DNA from 4 places in the Peribacillus sp. YIM B13472 genome. Region 2 is predicted to be linked to each of the others. Evidence: riboswitches for the same ligand, from Rfam matches in the RefSeq annotation. Region 2 holds a riboswitch; each other region holds the start of a gene.
What was found. A riboswitch is a leader RNA that binds a small molecule or an ion and turns the genes downstream of it on or off. The one in region 2 is predicted to bind cobalamin.

Region 1 (4,214 bases), on a different contig from region 2:
AAGAAAAAAGACTCAAAACACCCTTAATGGTGGTTGAGTCTTTTTTTTGCATGTACAGAAAAAGGATGCCCATGTTATTAATGAGCACCCCTTTTCCTGTATTATTTGCTGAATACGTCCGTTAAGACCGGCACGATTTGTTTTTTACGGGATACAACGCCTTCTAAGACGGCGATGTTATTGTTTAATGAAACGTCATATGCTTTTTCCACTGCATAAGCTGCCTTACCAAGAGCCAAGGCAACAGAATCATTAGTCAAGATATCCGTTACGACAAAAAGGAATAAGTCCAATTCCTTATCAGCGATGACCGCTTCAATCGCCGCTTCCAATTCTGTTTGCTTAGCAAGGACTTCGTTCGGATCTACAGCATTGACCTGTGCTATCTCCACTTTTGCCATTCCCATGGAGAATTCCTTTGCATCAAGAGTGATAAGCTGGGCAATCGTTTTGTCGCTCAAGTCAGCTCCAGCTTTCAACATTTCCAAGCCGTATGTTTCAGCGTCGACTCCCGCAATGGCAGCCAGTTCCATTGCTGCTGCAACGTCTTGCTCCGTGCATGTAGGTGATTTGAACAATAACGAATCGGAAATGATGGCAGACAGCATAAGACCTGCGATTGCTTTAGGGACTTCAATGCCGTTTTCTTTATAAATTTTATTTAAAATGGTTGCCGTACAGCCAACTGGTTCCGCACGGTAATATAGTGGATCGCTTGTTTCAAAGTTAGCGATACGGTGATGGTCGATAACTTCCAACACACGGACTTGGTCAATATCTTCAGCACTTTGCTGGCGTTCGTTATGATCGACCAGGATTACGCCTTCAGCTTCCCCTGCAACTTTTTCCACAAGGCGGGGAGCTTCGAATTTGAATTGGTCCAATGCATATTGAGTTTCACCATTCACTTCACCCAGACGAACTGGTTCAGCGTTGATACCTAACTGCTTTTTCAGGTCTGCATAAGCGATTGCTGAACAGATTGTGTCTGTATCCGGGTTTTTATGTCCAAAAACTAATACTTTTTCCAAGATTTTATCCCCTTTTTCTTAAATATTTTTCCGCGAATCCCCTTATCGCAATAAGGGAGAGCCACCTTTACTAGACACTTTATTTTAACACAAAATCGCGTAAAATCAGCGCTTGAATTACCCATTCCCCAATAAAATCTTTCATTCCCTCACACTCTGCCATCACTTTGTCAATAGATAAGGATTGGTTTTTTTCAAATATATTAGTTGAATTATCATCGTATATGGCTTACGATAATATAAGCAGAAATACTAGATATTGATTATACAAACATTACTAATAACTATATATAGAATTTTTTATAATCCAAGGTGCCAGTGATGGCTGAAAAGGGAATCCGGTGTAAACCCGGAACTGTCCCCGCAACTGTAAATGTGACGAAATGAGATACCCACTGTATAGCTCTCTATACGGGAAGGACTCAAAGTAGGATGATCATGAGTCAGGAGACCTGCCTTGAATTTTTCACGTTTCTTATTCTTCGGGGATTGAGATGATGAAACGATAGTTTAACGGCTATTTTTTCATGGCTCTTTTATTCTATCGTTTGATCCGCTCAATTCATTGGGCGTTTTTTTTATTTTAGCTGAAGTTAACTAGGAGGATCATTAATGACTCAAACATATAACTCTACCATAAGTGAAAATGACACAGAAACGAAATCCATCCAGCTTGAGATGTTATCAAAGGAATTCGAAGGCCATCTCGATATGGAAAAGTTCAAAAAGCGTTTTACAAAATGGCTAGATCGCAAAAGTGACTCAACCGAAGAACAGGCATCAAAAAAACTGATTCAGCTCGCTCTTGAAAATGTGGATATCGATGCTCCGGATTGGACGTTCGTCGCTGCAGCAGAACTGTTGAATACAATGTATAGGGATGCACAAGCCAATCGAGGTTATGAAGGCATGAGTTATGGCCCATTCTATGAGCTGATCACGGAACTCTCCCAGCTTTCAGAAGGTCAGCGTTATCCCATTTATAAATCAGAACTGCTATCTTCATATACGAAAGCGGAAATTGAGGAATTGGGTTCGGTGATCGACCCGGAAAAAGATAAATTATTCTCTTACATAGGCATCTACTTATTGAACGACCGCTATCTAGCCCGCCCACAAAAGGATAAGGTCTACGAACTGCCACAAGAACGTTTCATGATCATCGCGATGGAAATCATGCGATTGGAAAAAACGGAGCACCGCCTGCAACTTATAAAAGAAGCATACTGGGCCATGTCCAATCTTTTTATGACCGTTGCGACTCCTACACTCTCCAATGCAGGTAAAACACATGGACAGTTAAGCTCTTGCTTTATCGACGCAATTGAAGATTCCATTGACGGAATCTACCTATCAAACTATGATGCAGCAAAAGTATCTAAATTTGGCGGCGGTGTCGGTCTTTACGTCGGTAAGGTTCGCTCGCTTGGTTCTGATATCCGTGGTTTCTCTGGAAACAGTTCCGGCACGACCCCCTGGATTCGACTATTCAACCAGACAGCCGTGAGTGTCGATCAATTGGGTCAACGTAAAGGTGCCATCGCGATTTACTTGGATGCCTGGCATAAAGATATCATGAGCTTCCTCGATTTGAAGACACAAAACGGGGATGACAGATTAAAAGCCCATGATATTTTTACAGGTGTATGCATACCCGATTTATTCATGGAAGCTGTACGCGACAGAAAAGAATGGTATCTTTTCGATCCTCATACCGTTAAGCAAACCCTTGGATTTTCACTTGAAGATCTTTATGACGAGAAGAAAGGCGAAGGAAGCTTCAGGAATCATTATGCACTTGCTGTCGAGGCCGCAGAAAATGGCACGCTTCCAAACTATAGCTTCGAAAAAATCAATGCGATGGACATCATGAAAAGCATCATGATTTCTCAATTAGAAGAAGGCGTACCGTATATGTTCTACCGCGATGAAGTGAATCGGAAGAATCCCAATAAACATAAAGGTATGATTTATTGTTCTAACCTTTGCACGGAGATTGCCCAAAACCTAAGCCCTTCGACGATCACGGATGAATATGAAACAGAAGATGGAGATGTTGTCGTGGTTCGTAAAAGCGGCGATTTCGTTGTCTGCAACCTTTCATCCATTAACTTGCCCCAGGCGGTGGGCAGCGATGTTCTGGAAAGATTGATTCCCATCCAGATCCGCATGCTGGATAATGTCATTGATGTGAATAATCTTCCTGTCAAACAAGCATCCATCTCGAACAAACGTTACCGGGCAATTGGTTTAGGAACGTTTGGATGGCATCATTTACTTGCCACACAGAATATTTATTGGGAATCCGATGAGGCTGTTCACTATGCAGATGCTTTATACGAAAAGATCGCTTACTTAACAATCAAGGCATCCAACGAATTGGCCAAGGAAAAAGGATCATACCCATATTTTGAAGGATCTGATTGGCATACAGGGGACTATTTCGAACTGCGTGACTATACAGATCAAAAATGGATGGATTTAAAAGCAGACGTGCAGGAACATGGGACCCGTAATGGATATTTAATGGCCATTGCCCCGAATTCTTCGACAGCTAAAATCGGTAATTCCACGGATGGAATCGATCCTTTGTATGAAATTGAATTTTACGAAGAAAAGAAAAACTTCAAATTCAAGGTGACCGCGCCAGGCTTGACGCCAAATACGTATGAATATTATAAAAAGACGCGATTTAATTTGGACCAACTGGAAAGCATCAGGCAAAACGCAGCCCGCCAACGCCATATTGACCAAGCAATCAGCTTTAATCTGTATGTACACAATACAATCAAAGCGAAGGTCCTATTGGATATCCATTTAACGGCATGGGAAAGCGGATTGAAATCAACGTATTATGTACGTTCGACTTCTTCCGAATATGACAATGCCTGCGAAAGCTGTTCAAGTTAACGACAATCATAACCTAGTAATCTATTCTTAAAGGAGTTTTCACGAATGACCAATCATATCAAAAAGATTCGGATGCTCGAACCTACGCATCCAACCAAGGCAACCGGTGTTTTCAAAGGAGAAGCTTCAGGCTTCCTCCTTTGGAACGATATTCAGTATGAAAAATTCTATGATACCTATACACAGCTCATCAATAACTTTTGGAAGCCTTCGAGCGTGAACATGATTCAGGATAAAAAGCAGTGGGGCGAACTGGACGAAGATATCCAGGAC
Region 2 (4,214 bases):
TCGAGGGAGGAGATGACATCCATGAAACTGTTGAAGTCGCAATAGCACATATGCGTATGAATTTGGGTTGTATCCTCCACGCTTGATGTGGATATCAAGAATGAATTCACAGCCCAGTTCAAATACTCGTCGCGATCGCTTTTTTTCAATGGCAGACCTTCTCTAAGTGCAGGCTCATCAACCTGAATCATTTTAATTCCAGCGGATTCTAATGCAATGACTTCTTTTTCCAAAGCGAGCGCCAGCTGATAACAAACATTCTCCCTGGAAATATCATCACGGACAAATGACCAGTTCAAAATCGTAACAGGACCTGTAAGCATTCCCTTTACCGTCTTCTTCGTCAGTGATTGTGCGTATACACTTTCCCTGACTGTCATCGGTTCGATGAAATGGATGTCGCCGTAGATGACTGGTGGTTTCACGCAGCGGGATCCATAGGATTGTACCCAACCCTTTTCCAGAAAGACGAAACCGCCTAACTTATGGCCGAAGTATTCAACCATATCCGTCCGTTCGAATTCCCCATGAACGAGAACATCCAAACCGATTTCTTCTTGGATTTCGATCCACCTGCCGATTTCTTCGTTAACGAATGTTTCATATTGCTGAGCGGTCCATTCTCCTCTTTTGAATTTCCCCCGTGCTTGTTTAACTTCAAATGTCTGCGGAAAGCTACCGATCGTAGTCGAAGGAAGAAAAGGCAATTTGAAAAATTCCTGTTGTTTTTGGTAACGCTCTTTAAATGGAATGTGACGGCCGGCGGTCCTGGTTTTAACCTTTTCGACTTTCAATTGTACAGTCCCATGATTCCGTGCATTTGAACTTGCTAACGTTTGAACCGTACATTTATTGGCAACTACTTTTTCGGCGATTGCTTCAAAGCCTTGATTATTCCCTTTGACCAAGAGTGTGATTTCCTCAAGTTTCTCATCAGCGAAAGCAAGGGCCTGTTTCACTTCTTTTGAAAGGGCGGATTCATTGCGAACGGTCACTGGGACATGAAGCAGGGAACAAGAGGGCTGAAGCCAGATTTGGTCTTCGGCTACCTTTTTCTTAAGAGTCTCAATCAATTGAATTTTTTTCGTTAAATCAGATAGCCAAATGTTTTTTCCGTCAATCACACCTGCAGCAAGCACTTTGTCCTTCGGGAAGCCAAATGCTTCAAGGTTACTTAGATTTCTCCCTTTATCATGTACAAAATCAAGACCGATTCCTTGGACTTTTAATTCGATGACTTCTTGGTAGTGTTCCACGGCATCAAAGTATGTTTGTAGCATGATGTTCAGGTTTGGTGCTGCTTCATTCAGTTTTTCGTAGAGGTAAGTAACAGTTTGCATATCATCCTTGGAAATGGATGAAACAAGAGAAGGTTCGTCCATTTGTACCCACTTCACGCCTTCTTGCTCCAACTCCCGCAGGATTTGTGTGTATAGGGGAAGCAAGCTCAGGATGATGCCAGGGATCTCTTGTTTATTGAAGCCTTTGGAAAGGGAGATGAAGGTATAAGGTCCGATCAACACGGGCTTCGTTTCAATCCCTAGCTTTTCCTTGGCTTCCCGATATGCTGCAAGTGGTTTATTTTCTGTTAAAGTCAGCTGTGGCAGTTTTAATTCAGGGACAATATAGTGATAGTTCGTATTGAACCATTTCGTCATTTCGGAAGCGACTTCATCATTGTTTCCTCGAGCCATTGAATAATATACGGAAAGGGGAACGCTGCCGCCTTCATAGGCTGAATAACGTTCAGGAACAAGACCGAACATGACGGACATATCGAGCATTTGATCATAGAAAGTGAAGTCGTTGACAGGAATGATATCAATACCCCGTTGCTTCTGTTTTTGTAAGTTGCCTAAACGGATTGCTTTTAGTTGTGCCGTAAATTCCGCTTCATCGATTTTACCTGACCAGTAAGCTTCCAATGTACGTTTCCATTCACGATTTTCCCCGATTCGAGGGTAACCCAAACTACTGCTTTTCAAAATTCCCATCCTCCTACATTCATTTTATTGAACAATAAAAAAAGCATCCCTAACCGTCAAAAGAGAAAGTTAGAAATGCTTAAAATAAGAGGCATGCAGAATGCCCCTTACAATTATAAGGTCCCTAACACCTCCCTATCTCCCGTAGGTTAAAACAGTGTTGTCGAAATAGGCAGGTCTCCTGACTTAGGGATTATCATTAGCTGCGGGCCTTCCCGATCCTTTGATCAGTGGCATATTGGATGGCGCTAACACTCCCATTACAGTGGCGGGACCGTGCCGGAATTACACCGGACTTCCCTTTTAATCCTAATTTAAAATTAGGAACCTATTCCCACATATGAAATTTTACAAAACCTGCCTTTATAAACACTGTTTGCAGGCTAAAAATTTATAAAATAAAAACTATTATAAAAATTTAGACAATCTTAACATATCCGACCGAAAGGGTCAACATGGAAAAAAGATTCGGGAAAAGTATCCGTTTATTGAGTGTGTGGGTGATAAGGATTAGGTCTGTTCCTAAAAAAGAATATATTGTTTGGACAGGGAGTATGTATAGAGGGAGTGGCGTTTTGAAATGGGGCGTGGGGGATGACTTTCTACATCTTGATTGCAGGAATCATTTTTTGCATGGTGATGAGCATTCGTACGTTATTTCTTGTTGAGTCGGGAGGAAAGAAATTTTCTCTGGAGGATATGCTGTGGCTTGGCAATTTATATGCGACGATATTGGTTGGATTTGCCCTGATTTATTTATTATACGAGCTTCAGAATCATTCGGTGATTCTTGATATGGGCAATCGGTTGGATGGTACTTTCTATGAACAGTTGAAGACTTCTTTTTATTTCAGTGCGATGACGATGTTTTCTGTAGGGTATGGAGATATAGCCCCGATTGGTATGGGCAGGATGATAGCTACCATTCAGGCTTTCATCGGGTATACACTGCCGGCAGCGTTCGTGATTCGGACAGTTATCGATCTGGAGCAGAAAGATAGGAAGGATAAATGAAAGTTGTGTTTCTTTCGATTATTGGGTACTCTTACCATAATGAAAGAAATGGAGGGTTCAATATGACTGTTAAAATTGGAGAAAAAGCACCTGATTTCAAACTCCCTGCAAATAATGGTGAAATGGTTTCCCTATCGGATTTTAAGGGGAAAAACATTGTTTTATATTTTTATCCAAAAGACATGACGCCAGGTTGTACGACGGAGGCCTGTGATTTCCGGGACCATAATGAGCAATTCGAGGAATTGAACGCGGTCATCATTGGTATCAGCCCAGATCCAGCGGCACGTCATGAAAAATTCATTGAAAAACATGGATTGCCTTTTCTGCTGCTGGCTGACGAAAATCATGAAGCGGCTGAATCATTTGATGTGTGGCAATTGAAAAAGAACTTCGGCAAGGAGTATATGGGCATTGAACGTTCAACTTTCCTGATTGATAAGGCTGGTAAGGTAGTCAAAGAATGGCGTAAAGTAAAAGTCAAAGGCCACGTCGAAGAAGCGCTTGAAACTCTTCGCGACCTCGAAAAATAAGGGACAGGCAGATGAAGGATGAGCGAATAACGAGGCTTGCAGCCAGGCTGATTCATCATTCGATACAATTACAGCCAAAAGAGAGAATCCTCATACGGGGGCATATCAACACGAAACCATTATTGAAAGAGCTGATTGATGAAGTATACAGAGTGGGTGCTTATCCATATGTAGAACTCGAAGACGATGAGATAAGCCGCCACCTGCTACAAGGGAATGTGAAGGAGCAACTTGACACATCTTCGCAATGGGCTCTGAAGAAATATACGGATATCGATGCAGTCATCATCATCACAGGGGAAGAAAACGATGTGGAAATGACTGATGTTCCCATCGAGAGGCTCCGACTTCAAGGGGAGGCTATGAAATCCCCCACTCTTTTCTATGTAAACAACCGTCGTTGGGTCTTACTTAATTATCCCACCAACGCATCAGCGCAAAAAGCCGGCATGACCTTCAACAGGTACCAAGACTTTCTGTTGAACGTATGCACCATGGATTACGGGAAAATGGAGGCGGCCTTGAAACCGTTAAAACAATTGATGGAACGGACTGACAAAGTCAGGATCGTTTCACCAGGGACAGATTTGACCTTTTCCATTAAAGGTATGCCGGCCATCATATGTGCCGGAAAAAAGAATTTACCGGATGGGGAAGTGTTTACCGCACCCATAAAAGATAG
Region 3 (4,214 bases), on a different contig from region 2:
GCAAAAACCATCTTTTCCAACGGATGTACATCCTTTAGCCCATTGAAATAGGCATATTTATCAATGAGTAACATGCTTCGATTTTTCGGGAATTTCTTGTTTGGTTTGCTTATTCCTTTGTCTCGTTACACCTATGAAATAACCAATGAAACCAGCTCCGATTGCAGCTTGCAGCGCAAATAATAAGCTTTCGGTTTCTGCACCTGGCGGCTCCCAAATACTGTTGAACCATGGCTTGTATTCCGGCTGGATTTTAGTGATGGCTTCTTCAGCCTCCCCATCTGCACCGCCAAATTCCGTTCCTTGTTGTGTGATTAACGGGATGGTAGCTAGAATGACGACCAGGAAAAGCAGCAGTAAACTTTTTTTCATGTTAACGGGCCTCCTTAGATAAAACTCGCAGCAATTTCAATTCGCCTAGATTGTATTTTTTCAAGAAATTCATCACGACGACTGTCAATAACCCCTCACTGATTGCCAAGGGAATTTGGGTCAGGGCAAAAATTCCTGCAAATTTACTGAAAGAGGCCATGAATCCTCCTACCTCGGATGGAAAAGCAAGAGCAAGTTGAACGGAAGTTACCACATAGGTTCCCAAATCTCCAAAAGCAGCTGCCAAGAATACGGCAAGTGAAAAAGACCACCCCAATTTAGTTGCGCCCTTGAAGACGAAGTAAGCAATGAACGGTCCGCAAACGGCCATGGAAAATGCATTGGCTCCTAATGTCGTCAATCCTCCGTGAGCCAGTAAAACAGCTTGAAATAACAGAACGATGGAGCCAACCACACTCATGGCCAATGGTCCGAATAATATGGAACCCAAACCAACTCCGGTAGGGTGTGAAGAACTTCCCGTAACGGAAGGAATCTTTAGGGCCGATAAAATGAATACAAATGCACCCGATAGGCCAAGCATCATTTTTGTTTCTGGGTTTTCCCTTACTTTGGATCTAATGGACCGGTAACCCAAGATTAAAAATGGAAGCGTCACGGCCCACCAGAATATAGCCCATTCAATGGGTAAAAAGCCCTCCATGATATGCATGGCCATTGCCCGTTTTGGGACAAAAAGCAGTAAAATGACAAAATAAATGGTTTTCCAATTGGTTCTTTTCATTCTTTCTCCTTTCAACACTTTTAATTTTTCTGATCAATCTCTGAGAAGAAAGGCGCGCCCAACATAAAAAGCACTTCTCTCAAAGGAAAGAAGTGCGTAATGAACAGGAATTTTGCAGCATAAACCAACCATGGGCCTTTCTGCCTGATCCGCACACCCATCCTCGTAGGTTGAAACAGTTTCACGCTTCATGGCAGGTCTCCTGGCTTTGGTTCATCATCCCATTACATCCTTCCCATCTCATTTGACAGTGGATTATAGTTAAAGTAATAGGACTTCCCTTTACAGTGGCGGGACCGCTCCGGATTTTCACCGGCTTCCCTTTTAAGCTGAATTCCGAAAATTCAACACCATAAAACTTATGTAATTATTTAGAAAATTCTCGTATAGTGTACCATAAAGAAATAATTCCAGCTACACAATCTTTTTTTTTTTTTTGACTAAGTTTGTTGTAAGGAAAGGCTTGTGGGCAGGATATACACTATTAAACTTTTCTAAACAGTCGGAATAAACTATTGAATTTTGATAAAGTTGTTATATGATAGATAAAGTTAGTTAGAAATGTATAATAAAACCAAATATTTCATTTTAAAAGTGCTCTTGTGTAAATAATCAAGGGATAATAGGGAAATCGGTGAAAGTCCGATGCAGCCCCCGCTACTGTAAACGCTGATGAAATTGTCTATAGCCACTGGCATTGTTGCCGGGAAGGGACAAAGTAAAATGAAGCGTAAGCCAGGAAACCTGCTTTTAAAATTGCATGATACTTTTCGGAGGGAAAGGTAGAAGGACTATGACGATTTTGGGAGATTGGGCATTCTTGCCTGGGGCTCCTCATTCATATAGTTTTTTTAAACCTTGACTCTTATGTTAAGGTTTTTTATTTTGCCTTTTCCTTGAACGCAGGAGGAAGAAGATGACTACTTGGAACTTAATGGGTACAAATACACATCTGTTGATTTGTAATGGGAGCAGCTGTATGAAAAAGGGCGGGGAAGAAGTAACCCAAGCGATTCGCGATGAAATTACTTCCAAAGGACTGGACTTGAAAATCCATACAACCAGGACACGGTGTAACGGAAGATGTAAGGATGCCTGCGTTGTGATTGCCTATCCTCAAGGAAACTGGTATCGAGTGGAAACGCCTGATTTCGGTCGCCAGATTGTCAGCCATATCGATGATGGGGAGTTTGTGCCACAAATGATCTACCAATTCAATGATGGAAAAATGACACCTAATCCAGATTTTCCTGCTCATACGGGTATTTCAAAGAACAAAGCGTAAAAGGAGATGTCTTAATGAGTACAAACGGTAAATTATTCGTCGTGGGCTTTGGGCCAGGGAATTTTGAACACATTACCAAACGTGCTGTCGAAGCCCTTCAAGAAAGTGACTACATCATTGGTTATAAAACTTATGTTGAACTCATTCAGGGACTGCTTACAGATCAAACGATTATTAGTACGGGGATGACTGAAGAGGTATCACGTGCACAGGAAGCAGTGAAACAAGCTGAGCTGGGTAAGAAAGTTGCGGTTATTTCCAGCGGGGATGCCGGAGTTTACGGGATGGCTGGGTTGGTTTATGAAGTATTGATTGAAAAAGGCTGGAAAGAAGAAACTGGAGTGGGCATTGAAGTCATTCCTGGCATTTCTGCAATCAACTCTTGTGCATCTTTACTTGGGGCACCAGTCATGCACGATTCGTGTACGATCAGTCTCAGTGATCATTTAACTCCTTGGGAACTGATCGCTAAAAGGGTTGAAGCAGCTGCAATGGCAGACTTTGTCATTGCCCTGTATAATCCGCGCAGCGGCAGGCGGACCAGGCAAATTGTTGAAACACAGAAAATTCTCCTTCGCTACCGTTCGCCAGATACGCCTGTCGGGTTGGTGAAAAGTGCATATCGCGATAGGCAGGATATTGTCATAACCAATTTGAAAGAAATGTTGAATCACGATATTGGAATGTTGACCACCGTCATTATTGGTAATTCATCCACCTTTTTATATGATGACAAAATCATCACACCAAGAGGCTATCAGAGGAAATATACTTTGAATTCGGAAAAGCAACCATTGAAGCCGCATCAGCGTCTGCAAAAAGAAGCGGAACCGTGGGCATTAGATCAAGAAGCCGATTCCGTGCATGAAGCCTTTACCGAATCCGCTGGAGGAGTTGGATTACTTACAAAAGCACCAGAAAAGAAGCCAGCTTCCTTTGAAATGGCAATGGAAGCACTGTCAAGAGTCAAGGGTCAATCCGTTCAGCAATCCATTGAGCCAATTGTTCAGCAAAAATTGGAGTCGGTATTCGAACTTGCCGTTAGTCCAGGTGTGGCGAATAAACAATTCACTCCCAAACAAATGATGACACTTGCGGAAGTTGTCGGGGAAAAGGGCACGATGGAATACACGCCAAATCATAAAATCGTATTAAAGATTCCGACAACGGATCCGGAAGTCATTACGGGGAAATTGCAATCAGCAAACTTTCTATTATCGCCGATTGGAGATGTACTGACATTAAAAGCCTGTGATTTCTGTGATGGTGAAAAAACGGAATCCATTCCTTATGCGGATGAAATACATCGGGTGCTTGGCGGAATGAAAATGCCCAAGGAACTTAACATCGGTTTTAATGGGTGTGGGATGGCTTGTTATAGTGCTGTGATGGATGATATCGGGATTGTCTTCCGAAAAGGGAAGTTCGACTTATTTCTTGGAGCTAAACCGGTTGGAAGAACAGCCCATCCAGGCCAGCCTGTTGCGGAAGGCATTGAACCGGAACAGCTTGTTGAACTGATTACGGACATTGTCGCGGAGTATAAGCAAAATGCCCATCCGAATGAGCGGCTTTTTAAATACTTCAAACGTTCGAAAAAGATACAGAATTTTTCTTATCAGGACATCGCTCCAAAAATAAACATAGAGCCTGCGCCTTGTGAAGACTAATCAAGAGGGGGAAAGTAAATGAAAGCAGTTTTGTTCGTAGGACACGGAAGCCGCTTGGCTTCGGGAAACGAAGAAGTCCTTCATTTTATTGAAAATATGATTCCGGCATTGGATGAGCGCTTCCTTGTAGAAACGTGCTTCT
Region 4 (4,214 bases), on a different contig from region 2:
AGGTGCCATTTTAGAAGCAACAAAAGATGACAATTATCGTGTATTGAATATGACTCGTTCAGGTACACGTTTTTCAACAGGGTATGCGGATGATGATTTGAAAGGTATCTGGGTCAATAATGTTCTCGATTATCTAAAGGATTCAGATGTAGATCTTGTCATTTCTCACGCCACAGCTTCTGATACGCCTAATAATAAAATACAACAACAAATGGTTGATCAGCTGCAGTATGTTAAAGATGAATATGGTATTGAAGTGTTAGCGATTCGTGATGATCCAAGATATAGTTTTAATGTGCTGGAATCATTAGAAACACATGGACTAGAAGAAACTACAAAAAAAATGAATTCAGTAGATAATCAGAAAGACGAAAGCTTTTGGAGACAATTTGAAAAAGAGAATCAATCCTTGCATAAAATTGACTTAACAGATTACTTCAAGGTAAACGGTAAATTTCAGCCTATTATTGGTAATGTTATCATTTACCGTGATAATAGACATTTAACGAATACTTATTCTGAAAGTTTCGGACCTGTTTTTGAAGAAAAAATCAACGAGATAGGCCTAGATAGAAAATAAGTATAACTAAAGGGTAATTTGTTTGAAGTATAATATTGGTTATCTTGATATAAAGAATCTGAGTTCTGTGTTTTACAGGGCTCGGATTTTTTTATATCTATTAAGCTTGATGAAGTTGTGGTCACTTTGTCTAATTTAGCTTTGAGTCCTGCATTTTTTCCATCCCATAAATCACTTGCTCTTATACCAACAGAAAAAACCCTGTTACTCCGCGGAAGAAGCGCGTTGTAACAGGGTTTTTTAATTAGCGTCCCAGATAGGAATCGAACCTACGACCTACAGCTTAGGAGGCTGTCGCTCTATCCTGCTGAGCTACTGGGACATATATATAAGTCGACGACTTATTTATTATATTTCTTATAGGCAAACTTTTCAAGCTTATAGCACATACTTATGAAAAAAATCTTCATAAATGCTCAGCAGGTCACTAAGCTCTCGCGTTTTCCTATCATTTCATTAAATGGAATACTTTATTATCCGCTAGTTTTCTGGTACTATTACACTAGAAAAAATTAGGGGAATGATAGTGAAAAGATATAGAGTTTTATGGATGGTGGCATTGCTGGGGATTTTGATTTTACCTGGATGTTCACAACGGATTTTAGAGGGTATAGGCATAAAGACGGCAGCACCGATTGCGGAAGATGACATTGAGGTGGCCGAGGCGGCTGAGAATGAGACCGGTCAGGATTTGGAAGGTCAAATCGATACGGGAGACTGGATAACGGCCGAGTCCGCAGTCCAGCTTCCAATCTTGATGTATCACAGCATTTCTGAAGGTAATGGCCTTCGGGTTCCAAGTGAGGAATTCCGATCACAGATGGCTTGGCTTCGGGAAAATGGTTACTATACATTATCCCCTGAAGAAGCATACCTCGTTTTAACCGAGAATCGGATGCCAAGTGAGAAGTGCGTCTGGCTTACTTTTGATGATGGTTACACAGATAACTACACGGAGGCTTTCCCGATATTAAAGGAAAATGATATGAAAGCAACTGTCTTCATGATCGGTAAGTCCATTGATAAAGGTCATCACCTGACTGAAGATCAAATGTTGGAGATGAGCAGGAATGGGATTTCGATCGAAAGCCATACCATCAACCATTTGGAGCTGAACCGCATGACGGCAGAGCAGCAAGAAGCGGAAATGGTTCAGTCGAAGGAGCTATTCGACCGTATCCTCGATCAGGACACGACAGTGCTTTCCTATCCGGTTGGCCGGTATAATGAAGAGAGTCTAAGGCTGTCAGAAGAAGCTGGATACAAGATGGCAGTCACTACCGAACCTGGGGGAGCTTCAAGGGACCAAGGGATGCATGCCCTGCATCGAGTTCGGATTTCACCCGGGTTATCAGTCGATGGGTTTGCGTCACTGATTGAAAATTCTTCAAATCATTGAAGGTGGACGGGTCATTTCGAACTTGTTCAGAAAAATCATATAATAATCGATTCTAACATGGTGTATAATGAAGGCAGTGAAAATTATATGCATAAGAACGATTTGGTGTCTTAATGACTTAAAAGGGAAGTTGGTGAAATGCCAGCGCGGTCCCGCCACTGTATATGGGAGTTGACGGCTGTGTACCACTGTATGAGATATGGGAAGGTGCCGTTGACGATGACCATGAGCCAGGAGACCTGCCGAATTCGTACACCTGTAACCTACGCGGATGGGAAGGTGTGTGGCAGACCCTAAGAAAGAGTCCGTAATGATATTGTTGCCATGCAAGCACCTTCCGTTTAACGGGAGGTGCTTTTTGTTTTGGGGGCATCTTCCAACAATGCGTTTTCTTTATTTAGGTGGGAAGAAATTAAATGAAAAGATTGTGGGGAATGAAAATGAAGAAGATTTTTGGTCTGATATTGTTGATGTTGCTTACTGCAGGCATGATGGTTGGCTGCAGTGATGCTACTGATGAAGGAAAAGAAAAGCAGCAAACGAATCATGCTCAACACGAAGCTTTCCCGATTACGATTAAAGATGCAACTGGGGAAAAAGTAACGATAGAACAAAAACCGAAGAAAATCGTTTCGTTGATACCAAGTAATACGGAAGTGGTCTTTGCACTTGGTTTGGGCAAAAAGGTCGTTGGTGTATCCGACAATGATAATTACCCGGAAGAAACGAAGGAAATTGAAAAAGTTGGCGGAATGGAAATGAACACAGAGCTGATTGTCTCCATGAAGCCTGATCTTGTTCTTGCGCATGCATCAAGTGCCCATAATTCAAATGAGGGTTTACAACAACTTAAGGATGCTGGAATAGATGTCCTCGTAGTCAATGATGCACAAAGCTTTGACCAAGTCTATAAGTCTATTGAAATGATTGGACAGGCAACGGGAGAACATGATAAGGCAAAAGAAATCGTTACGGATATGAAAACGAAGCTCAAGGATATCCAGGAAAAGGCCAAATCCGTAAAGGAAGAGGATAGGAAGACCGTTTTAGTGGAAGTTTCGCCTTCACCGGATATATACACACCTGGAAAAAATACTTTCATGAATGAGATGCTTAATATTATTTCAGCGGATAATGCTGCTGCTGAATTGGACGGATGGGCAAAAATTGATGAAGAGTCGATGATTGCTGCAAATCCGGATGTCATCATTACAACGTATGGTTACTATACGAAAGATTCAGTAAGTGAAGTGACGGGCCGAAAAGGATGGCAAGACGTAAATGCTATTAAGAATGGCCAAGTCTTTGATGTCCATTCTGACTTGGTGACCCGTTCCGGTCCACGTTTAATAGAGGGAGTAGAGGAACTTGCCAAATCAGTCTATCCGAACCAATTTGACAACTAAATGGACGTTTGCTTATTTGATTGCGTTGTTAATTTTGTTATTCGCAATGACGATAGGCATTTCCTTTGGTTCGGTGCCAGTACCCATTCCCGTACTTATACAAATAATCGGCAAGGAGATTTTCCATTTGCCGATTTCTGCTGATCCGGATGTGATGCTTACGAATATCGTGATGAACATCCGCTTGCCGCGTGTATTGCTTGCGGGTTTGGTCGGGGCATCACTTGCGATTGCAGGTGCGGCTTTTCAGGGACTGCTCCGGAACCCGCTCGCTGATCCTTACACATTGGGTATTTCATCAGGAGCATCGGTCGGCGCCGTATTGACAATATTCTTGAATATTTCACTGCCATTCATCGGTTTATATACTCTTCCGGCATTGAGCATCTTATGCTCAGTGCTCACGATGCTTTGCGTACTGACTTTTGCAAAAAAAATGGATCGTTCGATGAAAGTGGAAACGATTATTTTAACGGGAATCATTTTCAGCTCGTTTTTAAGTGCCTTCATTTCATTGATGATTGCGCTGACGGGTGATGAATTAAGACAAATTATCGGCTGGCTGATGGGTAGCGTTTCAATGCGCGGATGGAATTACATTGCAATCATTTTGCCGTTTTTTATCATTGGTTCATTGATCTTGATCATGAATACAAGTGAATTGAATGCGATGACTTTCGGGGAGGACCGGGCAAAACACTTAGGTGTGAATGTTAAACGGCGGAAAATGTGGATCTTGATAGCCGGTTCGACATTGACAGGGGCAGCCGTTGCCGTTTCGGGGGCAATTGGCTTTGTAGGATTGGTCATTCCTCATTTTGTCCGAAAG

Region 1: it holds a riboswitch for cobalamin, as region 2 does, so the genes downstream of both, ACFX4I_RS11210 (ribonucleoside-diphosphate reductase subunit alpha) here and metE (5-methyltetrahydropteroyltriglutamate--homocysteine S-methyltransferase) in region 2, are expected to answer to the same signal.
Region 3: it holds a riboswitch for cobalamin, as region 2 does, so the genes downstream of both, ACFX4I_RS05025 ((2Fe-2S) ferredoxin domain-containing protein) here and metE (5-methyltetrahydropteroyltriglutamate--homocysteine S-methyltransferase) in region 2, are expected to answer to the same signal.
Region 4: it holds a riboswitch for cobalamin, as region 2 does, so the genes downstream of both, ACFX4I_RS05945 (ABC transporter substrate-binding protein) here and metE (5-methyltetrahydropteroyltriglutamate--homocysteine S-methyltransferase) in region 2, are expected to answer to the same signal.

The regions. Positions count from the first base shown of each region.
Region 1 covers NZ_JBHZPG010000011.1:57,460-61,673, forward strand. The annotation lists gene ACFX4I_RS11200 (hypothetical protein) at 1-2, shown strand, start outside; gene ACFX4I_RS11205 (manganese-dependent inorganic pyrophosphatase) at 102-1,031, opposite strand; cobalamin riboswitch at 1,325-1,505, shown strand; gene ACFX4I_RS11210 (ribonucleoside-diphosphate reductase subunit alpha) at 1,644-3,941, shown strand; gene ACFX4I_RS11215 (ribonucleotide-diphosphate reductase subunit beta) at 3,987-4,214, shown strand, end outside.
Region 2 covers NZ_JBHZPG010000027.1:66,146-70,359, forward strand. The annotation lists gene metE (5-methyltetrahydropteroyltriglutamate--homocysteine S-methyltransferase) at 1-1,994, opposite strand, end outside; cobalamin riboswitch at 2,140-2,332, opposite strand; gene ACFX4I_RS18910 (potassium channel family protein) at 2,580-2,999, shown strand; gene bcp (thioredoxin-dependent thiol peroxidase) at 3,062-3,532, shown strand; gene ACFX4I_RS18920 (aminopeptidase) at 3,544-4,214, shown strand, end outside.
Region 3 covers NZ_JBHZPG010000004.1:121,898-126,111, reverse strand. The annotation lists gene cbiQ (cobalt ECF transporter T component CbiQ) at 1-74, opposite strand, end outside; gene ACFX4I_RS05040 (energy-coupling factor ABC transporter substrate-binding protein) at 61-372, opposite strand; gene ACFX4I_RS05035 (energy-coupling factor ABC transporter permease) at 374-1,117, opposite strand; gene ACFX4I_RS05030 (hypothetical protein) at 1,151-1,309, opposite strand; cobalamin riboswitch at 1,293-1,487, opposite strand; cobalamin riboswitch at 1,693-1,883, shown strand; gene ACFX4I_RS05025 ((2Fe-2S) ferredoxin domain-containing protein) at 2,034-2,402, shown strand; gene cobJ (precorrin-3B C(17)-methyltransferase) at 2,417-4,072, shown strand; gene ACFX4I_RS05015 (sirohydrochlorin chelatase) at 4,091-4,214, shown strand, end outside.
Region 4 covers NZ_JBHZPG010000005.1:115,846-120,059, forward strand. The annotation lists gene ACFX4I_RS05930 (acyltransferase family protein) at 1-580, shown strand, start outside; tRNA gene ACFX4I_RS05935 (tRNA-Arg) at 829-902, opposite strand; gene ACFX4I_RS05940 (polysaccharide deacetylase family protein) at 1,107-1,979, shown strand; cobalamin riboswitch at 2,067-2,240, shown strand; gene ACFX4I_RS05945 (ABC transporter substrate-binding protein) at 2,420-3,385, shown strand; gene ACFX4I_RS05950 (FecCD family ABC transporter permease) at 3,348-4,214, shown strand, end outside.